DNA from 2 places in the Enterobacter sp. CP102 genome. Region 2 is predicted to be linked to the other one. Evidence: predicted binding sites of a transcription regulator. Region 2 holds the regulator's gene; the other holds the start of a gene.
The links. Region 2 encodes Fur, which represses iron uptake genes when iron is present. Its sites were predicted from a motif close to ATAATAATGAGAACNACTATCAA; they were not measured.

Region 1: feoA (ferrous iron transporter A) is a predicted target of Fur. The motif match lies at 2,054-2,076, and genes of this name have one in related genera.

What each region holds. Positions count from the first base shown of each region.
Region 1 is NZ_CP104014.1:4,381,116-4,392,240, reverse strand. It holds gene feoB (Fe(2+) transporter permease subunit FeoB) at 1-1,755, opposite strand, end outside; gene feoA (ferrous iron transporter A) at 1,786-2,013, opposite strand; gene N1249_RS20805 (Tex family protein) at 2,333-4,663, opposite strand; gene greB (transcription elongation factor GreB) at 4,751-5,224, opposite strand; gene ompR (two-component system response regulator OmpR) at 5,458-6,177, shown strand; gene envZ (two-component system sensor histidine kinase EnvZ) at 6,174-7,520, shown strand; gene pckA (phosphoenolpyruvate carboxykinase (ATP)) at 7,646-9,265, opposite strand; gene hslO (Hsp33 family molecular chaperone HslO) at 9,627-10,505, opposite strand; gene hslR (ribosome-associated heat shock protein Hsp15) at 10,531-10,932, opposite strand; gene yrfG (GMP/IMP nucleotidase) at 10,929-11,125, opposite strand, start outside.
Region 2 is NZ_CP104014.1:1,321,488-1,332,612, reverse strand. It holds gene speF (ornithine decarboxylase SpeF) at 1-901, shown strand, start outside; gene potE (putrescine-ornithine antiporter) at 898-2,211, shown strand; gene pgm (phosphoglucomutase (alpha-D-glucose-1,6-bisphosphate-dependent)) at 2,302-3,942, opposite strand; gene seqA (replication initiation negative regulator SeqA) at 3,967-4,515, opposite strand; gene ybfF (esterase) at 4,699-5,472, shown strand; gene ybfE (LexA regulated protein) at 5,602-5,889, shown strand; gene fldA (flavodoxin FldA) at 6,045-6,575, shown strand; gene N1249_RS06200 (ryhB-regulated fur leader peptide) at 6,788-6,874, shown strand; gene fur (ferric iron uptake transcriptional regulator) at 6,867-7,313, shown strand; gene chiQ (ChiQ/YbfN family lipoprotein) at 7,458-7,784, opposite strand; gene chiP (chitoporin ChiP) at 7,832-9,229, opposite strand; gene glnS (glutamine--tRNA ligase) at 9,678-11,125, opposite strand, start outside.

The DNA of each region.
Region 1 (11,125 bases), 1.7 Mb from region 2:
AACCACCACCTCTTTCGCCATTGCGCCGGTGAACAGGCCAACGGTCGCCTGCCAGTTATCCTCATGCACACCAATCGGCTTGAAGACCGGTGTGATGACGCGGCTGACAGAAGCAAGGGCAGAGTCGTTAATGTTATCCGCCGCCTGGCCGCTCAGCGTGAAGCTGTTCAGCGCGCTCAGGAAGATGCTGACGATGACAATCACTTTACCGGCGCGCAGCACAAAGCCTTTCAGACGTTGCCAGGTCTGAATAACCAGGCTTTTCAGATGAGGAACGTGATACACCGGCAGCTCCATCACAAACGGCGAAGCTTCACCACGCATGATGGTGTGTTTGAGCATCAGCCCTGTGAGGATAGCCATAACGATGCCCAGCACATACAGCGAGAACACCGCCAGCGCCCCTTGCTGGCCAAAGAAGGCGGCGGCAAAGACCGCGAAGATCGCCAGACGCGCGCCGCAGGACATAAACGGCGCCATCATGATGGTCATCAGGCGTTCACGCGGTGCATCCAGGGTGCGAGCCCCCATAACCGACGGCACATTACAGCCGAAACCGACAATCAGCGGAACGAAAGATTTACCCGGCAGACCCAGCGCCTGCATCAGGCGGTCCATCACGAAGGCCGCACGTGCCATGTAGCCGGAATCCTCAAGGAAGGAGAGGAACAGGTACATCATGCCGATTTGCGGCACCAGCGGCAGCACGGTGTTGATACCGCCACCAAGCCCCTGGGCAAGGAAAATGGTCAGCCATTCCGGGAAGTGCAGCGTGTAACCAATCCACTGAATGCCATGGACAAATATCGCTACCGAACCGGCGTCGAAAATTGGCTGAAGCGCGCCCCCGATGTTGATAGCCAGCAGGAACATCAGGTACATCACCAGCAAGAACACCGGCAGGCCGAGGAAGCGGTTAATGACGATTTTGTCGACGGCGGCGGTGAATTTGCTTGGCTCTGCGGTCAGGGCGTTACTCACGACATCACAAATGGCGGCAATGGCCTGATAGCGGGCGTCCGCAATGTGCAGCGCGGGATCGTCCAGCTCGTCGCTAAGACGCGCCAGCGCGACATCCAGTTTATCGGCGGCGTTGCCGGAATAGGCGCGGCTATAGATATCCCCTTCCAGCATTTGCAGGCCGAGCCACATGCGCTGTTTGGCCGGCATGTGTTGTTCCATTTCCTGCGCCAGCAGGCTGGCTTCGCGAAGCAGCGGTTGGGCATAGTGCACCAGCTCAATGCTGGTGTTGCCTGCGTGGCGGTCGATCGCCAGTTTCAGGGCATCAATGCCGCGCGCGCGGGTGGAGACCAGCGGCACAACCGGGCAACCCAGACGGGCAGAAAGCGCATCGACATCAATGCGCAGCTGTTGTTTTTCCGCGATGTCGAGCATATTCAGCGCCACAATGCACGGAATACCCAGCTCAAGCAGTTGCAGCGTCAGATACAGGTTGCGCTCCAGATTGGAGGCATCCACCACGTTAATTAATAAATCGGCATCGCCGCTCAAAATATAGTGGCAGGCAATCTGCTCATCGAGCGAGGTTTGCGACGAGATAGTGGTTAATGAATAGGTTCCGGGCAGATCAACCAGCGTGACCTGATGGTCCGTTGTGGAAAACTGACCTTCTTTTCGTTCAACGGTGACACCCGCCCAATTTCCCACACGCTGACGTGCGCCCGTTAACTGGTTAAATAAGGTTGTCTTGCCGGAATTAGGATTGCCAATTAAGCCAATAGTTAATTTTTTCATTGCATTAGACTCACTGAAACCGCTGGCTTGTTATCGGGAAATAGCTTCGACTTCGATTAATGCGAGGTCTTTTTTACGCAGAACCAGGTTTACGCGCCGGGTTTCGATATGAACAGGATCACCCAGCGGTGCCACGCGCACGACCTGGAATGACGAGCCAGGTAACATGCCTAATGACAGCAGTTTTTGCCGATAAGCCGGGCTAATTTCACGGGTGAAGCCGGTAATTTTCCATGCACTGTCGGGAGTGAATTGCATAGTGCCTGATTCCATGAAAGGTTAAATTATCTACTATGGGATGATAATGAGAATAGTTTTTATCAGCAATATTAAAACTGTGACGGAATGTTGTTTGCAGTATTAATTTACGGCCTGTTTGACCTTGCTCAATATTTGCTGAAATGACGGGAAAACGAAAAGGGGAGTATTTGTTAACGGGGTGATAATTAGTGGTTTAAATATGGCTACACCATATTTACTTTAATTCGCTGCGGTCTGCTTGCCGGGCGGCACTGCGTTTGCCCGGCCTACAAAACCGTAGGCCCGGTAAGCGTAGCGCCACCGGGCATTGACAACCTTAGCGCTTTTTACCCATTGCGGCTGCCAGCGCATCCATCATGGCGCTGTTACCCGCAGGCTGAGCATCACGGCCACGCGGTTTTGCGGCTTTGGCCGCAGGACGCTGCTGCTCGCGAGCGCCACCGCCGTTGCCACGACGCGCATTGGTTTCACCCGGCTGCTCGTCCAGACGCATGGTCAGCGCAATACGCTTACGTTGCAGGTCAACTTCCAGCACTTTCACTTTCACGATATCGCCCGCTTTGACCACGGTGTGTGGATCTTCAACGAACTTATCGGCCAGCGAAGAGATATGGACCAGGCCATCCTGATGCACGCCGATATCAACAAACGCACCAAAGTTGGTGACGTTAGTGACGGCACCTTCCAGTACCATACCCGGCAGCAGGTCGTTCATGGTTTCGACGCCTTCAGCAAAGGTCGCAGTTTTAAACTCAGGACGCGGATCGCGGCCAGGTTTCTCCAGCTCTTTGATGATGTCGGTCACCGTCGGTACACCGAACTGTTCATCGGTGAAGTCAGCCGCTTTCAGGTTACGCAGGGCGCTGTTGTCGCCCATCAGGTCTTTCAGCGCCTGCTGGGTCGCGGCCAGAATGCGCTCCACCACAGGGTAGGCTTCCGGGTGAACGGTAGAGGCATCGAGCGGGTTATCGCCGTGGTTGATACGCAGGAAGCCTGCGCACTGCTCAAACGCTTTCGGCCCCAGACGGCTCACCTTCAGCAGCTGCTGACGGTTCTGGAACTGACCGTTCTCGTCACGCCAGGCCACGATGTTTTGCGCCATCATGCGGGTTAAACCTGCCACGCGGGTCAGCAGGGGAACGGAGGCGGTGTTCAGGTCTACGCCGACGGCGTTAACGCAGTCTTCCACGACCGCATCCAGCTTACGCGCCAGCTGAGTCTGGCTGACGTCGTGCTGGTACTGACCCACACCGATGGATTTCGGGTCGATCTTCACCAGCTCCGCCAGCGGATCTTGCAGACGGCGGGCAATAGACACTGCGCCGCGCAAAGAAACGTCCAGATCCGGGAATTCCTGAGCTGCCAGTTCAGATGCGGAGTAAACAGACGCCCCTGCTTCACTGACGATCACCTTCTGGGCAGTGACTTTCGGGAACTGTTTCTGCACGTCGAGGTAGAAACGCTCGGTTTCACGGGATGCGGTCCCGTTACCGATAGCCACCAGCTCAACGTTGTACTTCTCGCACAGCGCCGCAACCGCGACGGCCGCTTTCGCAGCCTGGCCGGTGTGTGGGTAAATGGTGTCGGTAGCCACCAGTTTGCCGGTACCGTCAACCACCGCCACTTTCACGCCGGTACGCAGGCCCGGATCGAGGCCCATGGTGGCGCGCAGGCCCGCAGGTGCCGCCATCAGCAGGTCGTGCAGGTTACGGGCAAAAACGTTAATCGCTTCGTCTTCGGCGCGCTCGCGCACGGTGCCCATCAGCTCGGTTTCGAGGTGCATCAGCACCTTGATACGCCACGTCCAGCTCACCACGCCTTTACGCCAGCTGTCTGCCGGGGCGTTGTTCAGACGCAGACCGAGGTGATCGATAATGATCTGCTCGCAGTGGCTCTCTTTTGGCGGCTCATCGAACTGCGGATCGGCATTCAGGGAAAGCTGCAACACACCTTCGTTACGGCCACGGAACATCGCCAGCGCGCGGTGAGAAGGGGTGGTTGAAATAGGTTCGTGGTGATCGAAATAGTCGCGGAACTTCGCGCCTTCTTCCTCTTTGCCGCTCACCACGGTTGACACCAGGTGCGCGTTCTTCCACAGATAGTCACGCACTTTAGAGAGCAGCGCAGCGTCTTCGGCGAAGCGCTCCATCAGGATATAACGCGCGCCATCAAGAGCGGCTTTGGTGTCCGCCACGCCTTTGTCGGCGTCGATAAATTTAGCGGCTTCGGTTTCCGGGTCGTGGGAAGGGGTGTTCCACAGCAGCTCGGCCAGAGGCTCCAGACCGGCTTCAATCGCAATCTGCCCGCGCGTGCGGCGCTTCGGTTTATACGGCAGATAGAGATCTTCTAATTCGGTTTTGCTCAGCGTGCCGTTAATGGCTTTTTCCAGGTCGCTGGTGAGCTTGCCCTGTTCGCCGATGGATTTGAGGATCGCCTGACGCCGGTCTTCCAGCTCGCGCAGGTAACCCAGGCGGGTTTCCAGATTACGCAGCTGAGTATCATCCAGACCGCCAGTGACTTCCTTACGATAACGTGCAATAAACGGCACGGTGTTCCCTTCATCAAGCAGGCGAACGGCAGCTTCTACCTGTTCGGCTCTGGCCTGAATATCACCCGCAATAATGCGGCAGAGCGAATCATTCATCATGGCTTTATCATCTGTTGAGTCGAAAAATCAGGGGATAGTTATACGGGCTGACACGGCAAAATGCCAGCCGCGGAGGGCGCTCTCGGACTATTTAACGTACTCAATCTCATTCACATACCAGCTGGCTTCCCCGGCAGGTGTCTGAACGACAGCCAAATCGCCCACTTCCTTTTTCAGCAACGCGCGGGCCATCGGCGAGTCGATCGAGATGTAATCCTTACGACCAAAAATTTCATCGTAGCCGACAATGCGAAAACGCAGGGTGTTGCCGTCATCATTTTCGATTTCAACCCATGCGCCGAAGAACACTTTGCCCTCCTGCTGCGGGGAGTAATCGACGATTTTGAGGTTCTCAAGGCATTTGGTCAGGTAACGTACCCGACGGTCTATCTCACGCAGGCGTTTTTTGTTGTACTGGTAGTCAGCATTTTCGCTGCGATCGCCAAGACTTGCGGCCCAGGTGACTTTTTTGGTCACTTCCGGGCGCTCTTCTCGCCACAGGTAATCCATCTCTTTTTTGAGCTTTTCGTACCCTTCGCGGGTGATCAGGGGCGTTTTCATGGTGTGACCTTCAGACTCGACTTCATTGCAGACGTTGCGCACATTACGTATCAAATATATTAACAGACAGCGTTAATAATGATTTATGTGATGAAATGTGCAGATAAGCTGCTGTTAAATATGCTTTGTAACAATTTCGACTAGAATTTATACCAGAATTAGCTGGTCGAACACGTGCACTTTTTTAGAATACGCTGTTACAAAGACTATCCGAACCTTTGGGAGTACACATAATGCAAGAGAACTACAAAATTCTGGTCGTGGATGACGACATGCGCCTGCGCGCGCTGCTGGAACGTTATCTGACCGAGCAGGGCTTCCAGGTTCGTAGCGTCGCGAACGCTGAACAGATGGACCGTCTGCTGACCCGTGAATCTTTTCACCTGATGGTTCTCGACCTGATGCTGCCTGGCGAAGATGGGCTTTCTATCTGCCGCCGTCTGCGTAGCCAGAGCAACCCAATGCCGATCATTATGGTGACGGCGAAAGGTGAAGAAGTTGACCGTATCGTGGGCCTGGAAATCGGTGCCGACGACTATATTCCAAAACCGTTTAACCCGCGTGAACTGCTGGCGCGTATTCGCGCTGTGCTGCGTCGTCAGGCGAACGAACTGCCTGGTGCGCCGTCTCAGGAAGAAGCGGTTATCGCGTTCGGTAAGTTTAAGCTGAACCTCGGTACGCGTGAGATGTTCCGCGAAGATGAGCCAATGCCTCTCACCAGCGGCGAGTTCGCAGTGCTGAAAGCGCTGGTCAGCCACCCGCGTGAACCGCTGTCCCGTGACAAGCTGATGAACCTGGCGCGTGGTCGTGAATACTCCGCGATGGAACGCTCTATCGACGTGCAGATTTCTCGTCTGCGCCGCATGGTGGAAGAAGATCCGGCGCATCCTCGTTATATTCAGACCGTCTGGGGTCTGGGCTACGTGTTCGTGCCGGACGGCTCTAAAGCATGAGGCGAATGCGCTTCTCGCCGCGAAGTTCGTTTGCCCGCACGCTGTTACTGATCGTCACCTTGCTGTTCGTCAGCCTGGTGACGACCTACCTGGTGGTGCTGAACTTTGCGATCCTGCCCAGTCTCCAGCAGTTTAACAAGGTCCTGGCGTACGAAGTGCGTATGCTGATGACCGATAAACTGCAACTGGAAGATGGCACACAGCTGGTGGTTCCTCCGGCGTTTCGTCGTGAGATTTACCGCGAGCTGGGTATTTCGCTCTATTCCAATGAAGCGGCGGAAGATGCAGGCCTGCGCTGGGCGCAACACTACGAATTCCTGAGCCAACAGATGGCGCAGCAGCTGGGAGGCCCGACGGAAGTCCGCGTTGAGGTCAACAAAAGCTCGCCGGTTGTCTGGCTGAAAACCTGGCTCTCACCCAATATCTGGGTGCGAGTCCCGCTGACCGAAATCCACCAGGGCGATTTCTCGCCGCTGTTCCGCTATACCCTCGCCATTATGCTGCTGGCGATAGGAGGCGCGTGGCTGTTTATCCGCATACAGAACCGACCGCTGGTCGACCTGGAGCACGCAGCGCTTCAGGTCGGTAAAGGGATTATTCCACCGCCGCTGCGTGAATATGGCGCGTCGGAAGTGCGTTCGGTTACGCGGGCCTTCAACCATATGGCGGCAGGCGTGAAACAGCTGGCGGATGACCGTACGCTGCTGATGGCCGGTGTCAGTCATGATCTGCGCACCCCGCTGACGCGTATTCGTCTGGCCACAGAGATGATGGGCGAGGAGGATGGTTATCTCGCGGAGTCTATTAACAAAGACATCGAAGAGTGTAATGCCATCATCGAGCAGTTCATTGATTACCTGCGCACCGGGCAGGAGATGCCGATGGAAATGGCGGATCTGAATGCGGTGCTGGGTGAAGTGGTGGCAGCGGAAAGTGGCTACGAGCGTGAAATTGATACCGACCTTCAGGTGGGTGAGATCCAGGTGCGAATGCATCCGCTCTCCATCAAACGTGCTGTCGCCAATATGGTGGTCAATGCGGCGCGTTACGGGAATGGCTGGATCAAGGTCAGCAGTGGATCAGAGCTCAACCGCGCCTGGTTCCAGGTTGAGGATGACGGCCCGGGCATTAAGCCTGAGCAGCGTAAGCATCTGTTCCAGCCGTTTGTGCGAGGCGATAGCGCGCGCAGCACCAGCGGAACGGGCTTAGGACTGGCGATTGTGCAGCGTATTATCGATAACCATAACGGTTTGCTGGAGATTGGAACCAGCGAGCGGGGCGGTTTGAGTATTCGTGCGTGGTTGCCGGTGCCGGTCACGCGGGGGCAGGTGAAAGAGAGTTAAAAAAGGGTGGCACTAGCCACCCTTTTTTGTAGGTCGGGTAAGGCGAAGCCGCCACCCGACAAAATGCGGTTTCTGCGGTCTGATGCCCTCACCCCGACCCTCTCCCACGGGGAGAGGGAGAAGGGTTACAGCTTCGGTCCCGCACTCACCAGCGCAACACCAGCCGGGGTATCGGTATACTTCTCAAAGTTCTCAATAAACAGCTTCGCCAGCGATTCCGCTTTCTCACGCCACTGCTCCGGTGAACCGTAGGTATTACGCGGGTCAAGGATATGGGTATCCACGCCCGGCAGTTCCGTTGGGATCGCCAGATCAAACATCGGCAGGGTGAAGGTTTCAGCGTTATCCAGAGAACCATCCAGAATGGCATCGATAATGGCGCGGGTGTCTTTGATAGAGATACGTTTGCCCGTACCGTTCCAGCCGGTGTTGACCAGATACGCCTGCGCGCCGGATGCCTGCATACGTTTCACCAGCACTTCAGCGTACTGCGTTGGGTGCAGCGACAGGAATGCCGCGCCAAAGCAGGCAGAGAAGGTTGGTGTTGGTTCAGTCACACCGCGCTCAGTACCGGCCAGTTTGGCGGTAAAGCCAGAGAGGAAGTGGTACTGCGTCTGGTTGGCTGTCAGCCGTGACACCGGAGGCAGCACGCCGAAGGCATCTGCCGTCAGGAAAATGACCTTCGTGGCATGACCCGCTTTCGACACCGGCTTCACAATGTTTTCGATGTGGTAGATCGGGTAGGATACACGGGTATTTTCTGTTTTGGATGCATCATCGAAATCGATGGTGCCATCGGCACGCACGGTGACGTTTTCCAGCAACGCATCGCGACGGATGGCGTGGAAGATGTCCGGCTCAGCTTCCTCAGACAGGCGAATCGTCTTGGCGTAGCAGCCGCCTTCGAAGTTAAACACGCCATCGTCATCCCAGCCGTGTTCATCATCGCCAATCAGACGGCGTTTCGGGTCGGTGGAAAGTGTGGTTTTCCCGGTGCCTGACAGGCCAAAGAACACGGCTACATCACCTTTCTCGCCAACGTTCGCGGAACAGTGCATGGATGCAATGCCCTGCAATGGCAGAAGGTAGTTCATCACCGAGAACATCCCTTTCTTCATCTCACCGCCGTACCAGGTACCACCAATCAGCTGGATACGCTCGGTCAGGTTGAAGGCAATGAAGTTCTCTGAATTCAGGCCTTGTTCTTTCCACTGCGGGTTAGTGCATTTCGCACCGTTCATCACGATGAAATCCGGGGTGAAATCCTTTAACTCTTCGTCGGTTGGACGAATAAACATGTTTTTCACGAAATGCGCCTGCCAGGCCACTTCGGTGATAAAACGGACGGAAAGACGGGTGTCGGCGTTAGCGCCACAGAAAGCATCGATAATAAACAGACGCTTGCCGGAGAGTTGATGGGTGACGAGCCCTTTCAGATGCTGCCAGGTTTCAGGGGAGAGCGGTTTGTTGTCGTTCTTCCCTTTGCCCTTATCTGCCCACCACAGCGTATCGCGGGTGGTTTCGTCGCGGACGATATACTTATCTTTCGGCGAACGACCGGTAAAAATACCGGTATCGACGGCGATAGCACCAAGGTTTGTCAACACACCTCGCTCGTATCCTTCCAGTGCTGGATTGAGCTCTTCCTGATACAGCGTATCGTAATCGGGGTTGTAGACGACTTCCTGGACGTCGTGAATACCATAAGCCTTGAGATCTTGCGGGGTTAAACCAGTAACACGCATATCACTGCTCCTTAGCCAATATGTACTGCCTGAAATTGTAGGGTTTTTCTGTGTTTGTTAACCGCGACGGGGCTCATAGATTTACGTATCTGGACAAAACCCTTGCTAACGGAAAACGCTGCGACTCCAGTCACAGGGCAGGCGGATTATCGCAGGAATCGGTTTTTGGTTGTGGAAAATGTTCCTAAAAGGTTAAGGGCTGGTGAATTTAACCGAAGGAATGTGAATGTAATCGCATACACGTAAGAAAATTACGTAAGAGTTACATAGGGAAAACGATTCAGCTTGGGAGGAGTTTTTTGCCCCTCACCCCAGCCCTCTCCCCAAAGGGGCTGAGGGTCAGGGTGAGGGGGAAAGAGGATCAGTGAACCTGCGGATCCGCCGGGGAGGCGTTGTTGCGGATCTCGGCGATATCCATTGAATTGAACACGTAGTGCGTACCGCAGTAGTCACAGTGCATATCAATTTCACCGTCTTCCGCCATGATGCTGTCGATCTCTTCATCTGGCAGGGTTTTCAGCGCGCCCGCGCAACGCTCACGGGAACAGGTGCACTTGAACTCTACAGCCTGCGGATCGTAAACCGTCACTTCTTCTTCGTGATACAGGCGCCACAGCACATCGGTGGCAGACAGGTTGAACAGCTCTTCTGCCTTGACGGTTTCCGTCAGCGTTGCCAGGTGTTCGAAGTCGTTAGTCTGTGCGTCCTGCGCTGGCAGAACCTGCAACAGCATCCCGCCCGCCGCAGGCTGGCCGTCAACTTCACCGGTGCGGATGAACAGACGGGTTGGCAGCTGTTCGGAGCGCATGAAGTAATCTTCCAGACATGCCGCCAGCGTGTCGCCTTCAAGTCCAACAACGCCCTGATAACGCTCACCTTCTTCCGGGGAAATAGTGATCACCAGATAGCCGTTGCCGACCAGCGTTTTCAGATCAGCACCTTCCGGTACGTCGCCCTGAACGCGCGCAACACCACGCATTTGCTGCTGGTTATTGCCGTTGATCACCGCCAGCGTCATTGGGCCATCGCCCTGCAACTGCACGGTGATATCGCCAGCAAATTTCAGCGTCGCGGTCAGCAGGCTGGTGGCAACCAGCAGTTCGCCCAACAGGGTTTTTACCGGCAGCGGGTAGTTGTGGTTTTCCAGAATCTGTTTCCAGGTTTCGGATACGGTCACCAGCTCGCCGCGAACGGCAAATTGTTCAAACAGATAGCGGTGTAATTGGTCGTGTTGGGCCATAATAGTCTCTCGTGCAGGTGAGGGGTTACTCGTTCTCACCGTGTTTAAATTTCATCAGTTCACGGCGCTCTTTTTTATCCGGGCGTCGATCCGGGTGCGGCATGGTCAGCGCATTCATTTTGCGTGCCAGTGCTGTCTTTTCGCGTTTCTCGATACTCTCCACCGTTTCTTCATAGAGCAAAACGGCTTCGGTTGCAGGCCTGCGCTGTTCGGTAATGGCTTTGATCACTACCGTTCGCTCATCGTTGCCCTGACGCAGCGTTAAGGTGGCATTCAGCTCAACCAGCTTGCTCGGTTTACCGCGCTGGCCGTTGTAATGCACCTTGCCGCCATCAATCATCTCTCGGGCAAGTGCTCGGGTTTTATAAAAACGGGCTGCCCACAGCCATTTATCCAGTCTCACCCCTTCAGAGGGTTTTTCTTTCATGGCGACTCCTTCACGGTCAGTGAGGGGATCATCCGGCGATAGTCGTTCAGCCCCGGATGGCGCAGATAGCTTTTTTCAGCCAGGCCAGAATCAGGATTGGTCACGCCAAGGCAGTAGCGAATGCCGAAGGTAGCGGCAGAATCCAGAATCGGTTCACTGTCATCAATGAACAGGGTTCTTTCAGGCTGCAAAC
Region 2 (11,125 bases):
ACTTATTCTGCAAAACTGCCAGTTCCTGCGTCCGTTCGTGCCGGAAACCGTAGATGGCCGCCCGTGGGAAAGCTGGGATACGGCAGAAATTGCCACTGACCTGCGCTTCTTCCACTTTGTCCCCGGCGAAAACTGGCACGCCTTTGAAGGCTATGCCGAGCATCAGTACTTTATCGATCCGTGCAAACTGCTGCTGACCACGCCGGGCATCAATGCCCGTACCGGTGAGTACGAGGATTTCGGCGTCCCGGCAACCATTCTTGCGAACTTCCTGCGTGAAAACGGCATTGTCCCGGAAAAATGCGACCTGAACTCCATCCTGTTCCTGCTGACTCCGGCAGAGGATATGGGCAAATTGCAGCAGCTTGTGGCTCAGCTGGTGCGCTTCGAAAAACTGCTCCAGACCGATGCGCCGTTAAAAGAGGTGCTGCCATCGATTTGTAAGCAATACCCGGAACGCTACGCCGACTATTCCCTGCGGCAGATTTGCCAGGAAATGCACGACCTGTATGCGCGTAATAACGTGAAGCAGCTGCAAAAAGAGATGTTCCGTAAGTCTCATTTCCCGCGCGTGGTGATGTCACCCCAGGACGCTAACTATGCCTATCTGCGCGGTGAGGTGGAGCTGGTGTCCCTGCGCGATGCCGAAGGCCGTATTGCCGCCGAAGGCGCCCTCCCTTACCCACCAGGCGTACTGTGCGTTGTGCCGGGCGAAGTCTGGGGCGGTGCAGTGCTGCGCTACTTTGCCGCGCTGGAAGAAGGGATCAACCTGCTGCCAGGCTTTGCGCCAGAGCTTCAGGGCGTGTACGTGGAAGAGTGTGACGGCCGCAAACACGTTCGCTGTAACGTCATCAAGCAACCTGCCGCTCAGCCGTCGTTGCTGAAAGGAGAAAAATTATGAGTAAGTCTAACAAAATGGGCGTGGTGCAGCTGACCATCCTCACCATGGTAAACATGATGGGGTCGGGAATTATCATGCTGCCTACCAAGCTCGCAGAAGTCGGTACGATCTCGATTATCTCCTGGCTGGTGACCGCCGTTGGCTCAATGGCGCTGGCGTGGGCCTTTGCCAAGTGCGGGATGTTCAGCCGGAAATCAGGCGGCATGGGTGGGTATGCAGAGTATGCCTTCGGCAAGTCGGGCAACTTTATGGCCAACTATACCTACGGTGTGTCGTTGCTGATTGCCAACGTGGCGATTGCCATTTCGGCTGTCGGTTACGGTACAGAGCTGTTCGGTGCCACGCTCAGTCCGGTACAAATCGGTATCGCCACCATTTGTGTATTGTGGATCTGTACCGTTGCGAACTTCGGTGGTGCGCGCATCACCGGGCAGATCAGCAGTATCACTGTCTGGGGGGTGATCATCCCGGTGGTGGGATTGTGTATCATCGGCTGGTTCTGGTTTAGCCCTACGCTGTATGCCAACTCCTGGAACCCGCACAATGTACCGTTCTTTACTGCGGTGGGGTCATCTATCGCCATGACGCTGTGGGCATTCCTCGGTCTGGAATCTGCCTGTGCGAATGCCGAAGTTGTCGAAAACCCGGAAAAGAACGTCCCGATTGCCGTACTGGGCGGTACGCTGGGCGCTGCCGTTATCTACATCGTTTCAACCAACGTGATTGCCGGGATTGTGCCTAACATGGATCTCGCCAATTCCACCGCGCCGTTCGGGCTGGCCTTTGCGCAGATGTTTACCCCAACCGTCGGCAAAGTGATCATGGGGCTGATGGTGATGTCCTGCTGTGGCTCACTGCTCGGCTGGCAGTTCACTATTGCGCAGGTGTTTAAGTCATCCGCAGATGAAGGTTATTTCCCGAAAATCTTCTCCCGCGTGACGAAAGCAGATGCGCCGGTGCAGGGCATGTTAGCGATTGTTATCTTCCAGAGTGGTTTGTCGCTCATGACCATCAGCCCGTCGCTGAACAGCCAGTTCAACGTGCTGGTAAACCTGGCGGTAGTCACGAACATCATTCCGTACATCCTGTCGATGGCGGCACTGGTGATTATTCAGAAGGTGGCGAAAGTCGATCCGGGCAAAGCCAGAGTGGCCAACATCGTGGCGCTGATTGGGGCGATTTACAGCTTCTATGCGCTCTATTCGTCTGGCCAGGAAGCGATGCTATACGGCGCGATGGTGACCTTTATGGGCTGGACGCTGTACGGTCTGGTATCGCCGAGATTTGAATTGAAGAATAAGCATAGTTAAAAAAAAGCCCGGTGGCGCTAGCGCTTACCGGGCCTACGATCGCTGTTGTAGGCCGGGCAAACGCAGTACCGCCCGGCACACAAACCGCACTTACGCGTTTTTCAGCACTTCGCTGACAATCTCCACCGCTTCTTTCTCAATCAGCTTACGGTGTTCGTCGCCGAGGAAGCTTTCACAATAGATTTTGTACGCATCTTCCGTACCGGACGGACGCGCGGCGAACCAGCCGTTGTCGGTCATTACTTTCAGGCCGCCAATAGACGCACCGTTACCCGGTGCTGCCGTCAGGCGCGCAGTGATAGGATCACCGGCCAGCGTGTTAGCGCTTACCATTTCCGGGGACAGTTTAGACAGTGCGGCTTTCTGCGCAGAGGTCGCTGACGCCTGGATACGGTTGTAGCTTGGCGCACCAAAACGTGCAGCCAGCTCATTGTAGTGCTCCTGCGGGTTTTTCCCGGTTACGGCAGTAATCTCTGCCGCCAGCAGACACATAATGATGCCGTCTTTGTCGGTGGACCATGGCGTGCCGTCAAAACGCAGGAAGGATGCACCCGCGCTCTCTTCGCCGCCAAAGCCGAAGCTGCCGTCATGCAAGCCATCAACGAACCATTTGAAGCCAACCGGTACTTCCACCAGCTTGCGGCCCAGCGCGTCAACCACACGGTCAATCATCGCAGAGGACACCAGCGTTTTACCCACGGCAACATCGTTGCCCCACTGTGGACGGTGCTGGAACAGATAGTTGATCGCTACCGCCAGATAGTGGTTCGGGTTCATCAGCCCTGCCGGGGTGACGATACCGTGACGGTCGTAATCCGGGTCGTTAGCAAACGCCAGATCGAATTTGTCGCGCAGCGCCAGCAGGCCAGCCATTGCGCATTCAGAGGAGCAGTCCATACGGATAGCGCCGTCTTTATCCAGATGCATAAAGCGGAAGGTCTGATCGACGTGATCGTTCACGATGGTCAGATCCAGCTTGTAATGCTCTGCGATACGTTTCCAGTATTCGATACCAGAGCCGCCGAGCGGATCCACACCCAGTTTAAGGCCTGCTTTCTGGATAGCCGCCATATCGACGATATCCGCCAGCCCTTCAACAAATGGCTGCACCAGATCCTGCTCTTTCACATGACCAGACGCCATCGCGGCATCCAGAGAAATGCGTTTCACACCTTTCAGACCATCTGCCAGCAGGGCGTTAGCACGATCTTCCACCACTTTGGTGACGTTGGTATCAGCCGGGCCGCCGTTAGGTGGATTGTATTTGATACCACCGTCTTCCGGCGGGTTGTGGGATGGCGTGATAACAATACCATCAGCCAGCGCACCACCTTTTTTGTTGTGCACCAGAATCGCGTTGGACACCGCCGGCGTTGGGGTAAAGCCGTTGTTTTCCTGCACAATGACGTCTACGCCATTGGCGGCCAGCACTTCCAGTACGGAAATAAATGCAGGCTCAGACAAGGCGTGGGTATCTTTCCCTACATAGCACGGACCAGTAACGCCATTTTTAGCGCGCTCTTCCGCGATGGCCTGGGCAATGGCCAGAATATGCGGTTCGTTAAAGCTGTGGCGCCCCGCGCTACCGCGGTGGCCAGATGTACCAAACTTCACTGCGTGTTCCGCGTTGCCTACCACCGGCTTCAGCACATAGTACTGAGCGGTCAGTTGGGCGACGTTAATCAAATCGCTTTGTTGTGCAGGTTGGCCTGCACGGCTGTGATTTGCCATTGCCTGGTCCTTCTTATGCAAGGGTTAAATTGTACCGCAAACCTTTTCAATCAATTCCGCCGGGAACTGCATGGACTGCATGATGTGTTCGACCATGCTGCACTTGCGCCCGGTGTTGGTATTGGTGATCACCCAATACGGGGTACCAGCCACGTGTTTGGGTTTGGTTTGATTGCCATTTTGCAACAGCGTCTGCTCGTCGCCCGCAAAATAGACGCGAGTACGACCATGCAGCGACTCGGTCGCTTCAGCAAACGCTTTGTTATCCAGTGAGTAGAGTGTAGACAGCACCAGCATAAAGCGGTTAACCGCTTTCTTCTGTTCTGCATACTCATCAGAGAGCAGTAGTTCGCGCATCGCACGAACTTTATCTTTCGCAGGTGTCATGGCAGGTTTGGCTTGCACCACAACGCTCGGCTGGGACACGACATCTTTCGCGACAGGAGTGACAGGCTGTGAGGCGGCGGAAATTTTAAGCATACGCCGTAAAATGTCGGACGCGCTCTCCCCGATATGCCGCGTTTGGCTGGCGATATACTGATAGAGTTCGTCATCAACTTCGATTGTTTTCATCTTAATCCAGTGCGATATCTTATCTGAATACAAGTCGTTGGGATTATAAGGTCAAATCCCAACAGCGGATAGCGTCAAGCCAGGTTGGCGGCAAAAGTCAGATTAAACTGGATCCTTGCAGCCGGGCGGCAGAATGGTCAACATGATACCCTAACCTGACATACGTAAAAAAAGAACTTTGCCATGAAATTGAATACCCGAGCGCAATCTGCACAATCGCCGAACAATAATTCTCCCATCGTACTGGTTCACGGTCTTTTTGGCAGCCTGGATAACCTGGGTGTACTGGCGCGGGATCTGGTTAGCGATCACGATATTTTGCAGGTGGATATGCGTAACCACGGTCTTTCCGGGCGCTCGCCAGAGATGACGTACGCCGCAATGGCGCAGGATCTTCTGGATACGCTGGATGCCAATCACCTCGAAAAGGTGACGCTGATCGGGCATTCAATGGGAGGCAAAGCCGTTATGGCACTGACCGCGCTCGCGCCGGAACGCATTAGCGGCCTGGTGGTGATTGACGTTGCCCCGGTGGATTATGACGTGCGTCGCCACGATGAGATCTTTGCCGCTATTAATGCGGTGACCGACTCAGGTGTTTCCACACGCCAGCAGGCCGCGGCCATCATGCGCGAACATCTTAATGAAGAAGGCGTGGTGCAGTTTCTGCTGAAATCCTTTGTCGACGGCCAGTGGCGCTTCAACGTGCCGGTGCTGTGGGATCAATATTCAGAAATCGTCGGCTGGCAGCCGGTTCCGGCCTGGCAACACCCTACCCTCTTTGTGCGCGGTGGTAATTCACCTTATGTCACCGAAGCCTGCCGTGATGAATTGCTCAGGCAGTTCCCCGAAGCACGAGCTCATGTGATCGCCGGTGCCGGGCACTGGGTTCACGCTGAAAAACCGGAAGCCGTGCTTCGCGCTATCCGTCGCTATCTCTCTGATACTGCAAATTGATTAAAAAGTCAGCGACCGGAAGCCTGCGGGCTTCCAGTCGTTGGCGTGCCGATGTGGGTGATGTATGATGGCGCGCTTATCGCCCGGGCAATAGCAGGGCGGCTTGTTTTCCCCCGAAGTCTCAAAATCATGGCCAAAGAACAAACGGACCGCACGACAATAGATCTGTTCGCGAATGAGCGTCGCCCGGGACGACCCAAGACAAATCCGCTTTCGCGCGATGAACAGCTGCGTATTAATAAACGCAACCAGCTTAAACGCGATAAAAATCGTGGGCTTAAGCGTGTCGAACTGAAACTCAACGCCGATGCCGTTGATGCACTCAACGAGCTTGCCAGCGCCCGTGATATCAGCCGCAGCGAGCTGATTGAAGAGATGTTGATCGCGCAACTCGAAAAATTGCACAGCAAGGCATAAGTCAGAAAACTCCCTTTCTCACCTTTTTCATGTAGCACAGAGTGCAGTCCTGCGTGATAGCTGTTTCCGCAGGGTTGTCTGTTCTGCTATTATTGCCCTTATCCGTGGACAAATTGCGCCACCATACCATTAAGTTTCAAGAGGTTATTTTACTCATGGCAATCATCGGCATTTTCTTCGGCAGTGACACCGGCAATACCGAAAATATCGCAAAAAACATTCAAAAACAGCTCGGTAAAGACGTTGCCGATGTGCATGACATTGCCAAGAGCAGCAAAGAAGATCTCGAAGGCTATGACATCCTGCTGCTGGGTATTCCGACCTGGTACTACGGTGAAGCACAGTGCGACTGGGACGATTTCTTCCCGACGCTGGAAGAAGTTGATTTCAACGGTAAGCTGGTTGCACTGTTCGGTTGTGGCGATCAGGAAGACTACGCAGAATACTTCTGTGACGCGCTGGGCACCATCCGCGACATCATTGAACCACGCGGCGCGGCTATCGTGGGTCACTGGCCAACGGCGGGTTACCACTTCGAGGCCTCTAAAGGCCTGGCCGACGACGATCACTTTGTGGGTCTGGCTATTGATGAAGACCGTCAGCCTGAACTGACCGCAGAACGCGTTGAAAAATGGGTTAAGCAGGTCCGCGAAGAACTGAACCTGGACGACATCCTTAACGCCTGATAATGAGCGGCGCAGCTTCGGTTGCGCCCGCTTGACCGGGTCAAACCGATTAAATTAATTGCTACAAACTTTTAACTTTTTCGCTCAGACCTGTACAATATCCCCCTGGCAATACGTGGGTGCTATCGAACAAGTTTGTTGGTGATACCACGTTTTTATAAGCATACTTTGCTTGAGACTTGCAGTTTTCATTTAGACATGGCAGTTCTATAATGATACGCATTATCCCAAGTGCATTCTCTGTCACTTCTTCCTTAGAAGTGAATCGTTTAGCAACAGGACAGATTCCGCATGACTGACAACAATACCGCATTAAAGAAGGCTGGCCTGAAAGTTACGCTTCCTCGGTTAAAAATCCTTGAAGTGCTTCAGGGACCAGACAATCACCATGTCAGTGCGGAAGACCTTTACAAGCGTCTTATCGACATGGGTGAAGAAATTGGGCTGGCGACCGTTTATCGCGTGCTGAACCAGTTTGATGACGCGGGCATTGTTACCCGTCATAACTTCGAAGGCGGTAAATCTGTTTTCGAACTGACCCAGCAGCACCATCACGATCACCTGATCTGCCTCGACTGTGGCAAGGTCATTGAATTTAGTGACGACTCTATCGAAGCGCGCCAGCGTGAAATCGCGGCCCGTCATGGCATCCGTCTGACCAACCACAGCCTGTACCTGTACGGCCACTGTGCGGAAGGCGATTGCCGCGAAAATGATCACGCGCACGACGCGAAGTAAGTACTCTTTTCATACTCTGAGCCAGCCGAAAGGTTGGCTTTTTTTTGCGCCAAAAAGCCCGGTGACGCTGCACTTACCGGGCCTACGGGTTATGACACCTTTGTAGGCCCGGTAAGCGCAGCGCCACCGGGCGTAGTGCAATTCTTATTTATTGTTGTTGCGGATCTCTTTCCAGATCTGATCGCAACGCTTCGCCACTTCCTGATCGTTTCCGGTTTTACGCGCCTGGATACAGGCCTGGTAATCCATCACGCGGACGTTTTCCTGAGTGGCGAACTGCTCATGCGCCTTCTCTTTCTTCAGCACATTAAGCACGCTCTGGCAGGCTTCGATTTTTTCTGGCGAGCCTTCAGCGGTATTAATACAGGCGCTGTAAGCCTCTTTCAGACGTGAGTCCTCTTTTGGTGCCTGAGTCTGCACACAAGCCACCAGCCCCGATGCCAGCATCGCGACGATTATGATTTTTTTCATCATTTTCAGTCTCCATTCCGGCGGGACTTAACCCGCCGGTCTGTTCATCAGAAGATTGTGAACGGGGCAATCACCATGAATTTCACGTCACGTTCATCCTGGAAGATGTTGCCGTAACCGCCCGCGTAACTTGGGATATCGGAGTGGTTGTCGTACTGAGTGAAGTGCAGTTTGAACATCGTGCCTTTCGCGCGACCATCCTGAAGGGTGTAAATCGCATCCAGGCTGTAAGAGGACTCTTTCAGACGATAGTTCGGATCGTAGTACGCGTCTGGTGTGGCCATATCGCCCGGTTTTGCATCCCATGCATAAGCGTACGAAGCCCCCACCGCCCAGCCTGGCAGATTCCAGTTTTTCAGGTCATACATGGCGCCGAAGAAGACAGCCTTTTCGCCATCGGCGTTGAAGTCTGAACGGTTATCCCACCAGATATCCAGACGACCGTTAGAGGACGCGTAGGTTGGGGTCATACGTTGAAGGAAGTAGCCCTGCTGGCCTTCGGCCTTCACCCATGTCCCTTCAAGACGTAAATCGACCTGGCCCACTTTGTAGCCGAAGGTTAACGCCTGTAACCACGCCGTGCCGTCGTAAATATCGTTGACCGTACCGCTGCTGGCTTTGTCGCGCGTACCGTAGAACTGATAGCTGGTGCTTAATGGGCTGCCAGCAATATCAAACTTGTAGCTTGCTTTGGCAAAATACTGGTCGATATAGCCTTCAGCCTGACCAAATGCGGCTTCAAGAACCAGGTCGTTTTTGAAATCGTACTTCGCGCCCAGCGAGTGAAGATAATCAACTTTGGTTTTTTTATCGTTCTGGTAGAACTTATCCATCTCGATATGCCACGGCGCTTTGTACTCGTTGGTCCACATATACGAGAAGCTCAATGCACCTGCATCGCCGTAGTCAAAATTCGCGCCGGCTTCTGCGCCCTGATAAGTACCAGGCATAAAGCTCCAGTGCGGCGCTAACAGCGTTTGTCCGGTTGGCTGAATATAACCTGCACGTGCCCATACCGGGCCATATTTGAATTTCGCAGCGGCCTTATACAGGCTGACTCCGCTTTTATCCCCTGACCAGTCTTCTTTATACGCTTTGTTGCTGGAAGAGAATGCGATTTCGTTCGGGTGGCCGCTGTCGCCATTTTCTGCCATTTCAATTGCGGTGAATGCCGCAATATCCAGGCCGAACATATCGGCGGCATAACCAGACTGGAAATCCAGGTTGGCGTTCCAGGTGGAGTGAGAAAGGTTGGTTTTGTATTTGTCTTCGGTGACGTCTTTACGGTCACGTTCACGCTGCCAGTAATAGATACCGCCCGTGAGAGTAGAATCATCGATGAAACCTGCCGCTTTAGCTTCTGGCGCGACAACCAGGCCCGACATTGCTGTCACACCGGCAATAGCCAGCGCCAGCGCACTACGTTTGCCACTGAACGTACGCATAGATTATTCCTCTTTGACGAATTAAAACGCCTAAAACGGCGAAAATATAAAAGACCAAAAGGTCAGGGGTAGTTAGAAATACCCTCGAATTAACTACCGTCTTTAGGTTATTTTTCGCGACGCGAATTATCAATGCTTTTTAGCAGCCAAAAGTCAGGATTATGACGAAGTGCACATAATTGGTAGTGATTTGTAACATTTCGCGCGAAGCGAGATTTCACGGGGGAAAGCGATTAAATTCAGAGGCTAATAAGAGTGGTTTGCGTTTATTTCCACCGGTTCTGCCTTTCCGTAATTCAACAAACTTTTTTTGAGAAAAATAAGTAGCTGCTCATTGACCTGTCTATTTCTCTATATCACTTTCGCCATGCCGTTAATGGCATGATCATTAAATAAAAAAAACGCCGCAATAAGCGGCGTTTGTTTCTCATTGACCAGGCAAGCGTTATTATTCGCCGACTTTCGCCCAAGTATCACGCAGACCCACAGTACGGTTAAATACTGGTTTTTCTGCGGTGCTGTAACGGCTGTCCAGGCAGAAGTAACCTTCACGCTCAAACTGGTACGCTTTACTGATTTCAGCGTCTTTCAGTGAAGGTTCCGCAAAGCCCTGCTTGATCACCAGAGATTCCTGGTTGATGGTTGCCAGGAAGTCATCCGCCGCACCTGGGTTAGGTACGCTGAACAGACGGTCGTAAAGGCGGATTTCAACCGGCAGCGCGTGTGCTGCGCTCACCCAGTGGATAACGCCTTTCACTTTACGGCCATCAGCCGGATCTTTGCTCAGGGTCTCTGCATCATAGGTACAGAAGATAGTGGTGATATTGCCTTCTGCATCTTTCTCTACGCGTTCAGCTTTGATCACGTAGGCGTTACGCAGACGCACTTCTTTACCCAGCACCAGACGCTTGTACTGCTTGTTGGCTTCTTCGCGGAAGTCAGCACGGTCGATCCAGATATCCGCGCTGAATGGCACGTCACGGCTGCCCATTTCCGGTTTGCTCGGATGGTTAGGCATGGACACCAGCTCGCTTTCACCCTGCGGGTAGTTTTCGATAACCAGTTTAACCGGATCGATAACAGCCATCGCACGTGGCGCGTTTTCGTTCAGATCTTCACGGATGCAGGATTCCAGAGAGGCAATCTCAATGGTGTTATCCTGCTTGGTGACGCCGATACGTTTGCAGAACTCGCGAATGGACGCAGAGGTATAACCACGACGACGCAGGCCAGAGATGGTCGGCATCCGCGGGTCATCCCAGCCTTCAACGTGCTTGTCAGTGACCAGCAGGTTCAGCTTACGCTTGGACATCACGGTGTATTCCAGATTCAGACGAGAGAACTCATACTGACGCGGATGCACAGGAATGGTGATGTTATCCAGCACCCAGTCGTACAGACGACGGTTGTCCTGGAATTCCAGCGTACACAGTGAGTGAGTGATCCCTTCCAGCGCATCGCTGATGCAGTGGGTGAAGTCGTACATCGGGTAGATGCACCACTTGTTGCCCGTCTGATGGTGTTCCGCGAACTTAATGCGGTACAGCACCGGGTCGCGCATCACGATGAACGGTGACGCCATATCGATTTTAGCACGCAGGCAGGCTTTGCCTTCTTCGAAACCACCGGCACGCATTTTTTCAAACAGCGCCAGGTTCTCTTCTACGCTGCGGTCGCGGTATGGGCTGTTTTTACCCGGCGCGGTCAGCGAGCCGCGATATTCACGGATTTCGTCGGCAGAAAGCTCGTCGACGTACGCCAGACCTTTATTGATAAGCTCTACTGCGTAAGCAAACAGCTGATCGAAATAGTCAGAGGAGTAGCAGATATCGCCAGACCAGTTGAAGCCCAGCCATTGCACGTCGTTCTTGATGGACTCAACGTATTCGATGTCTT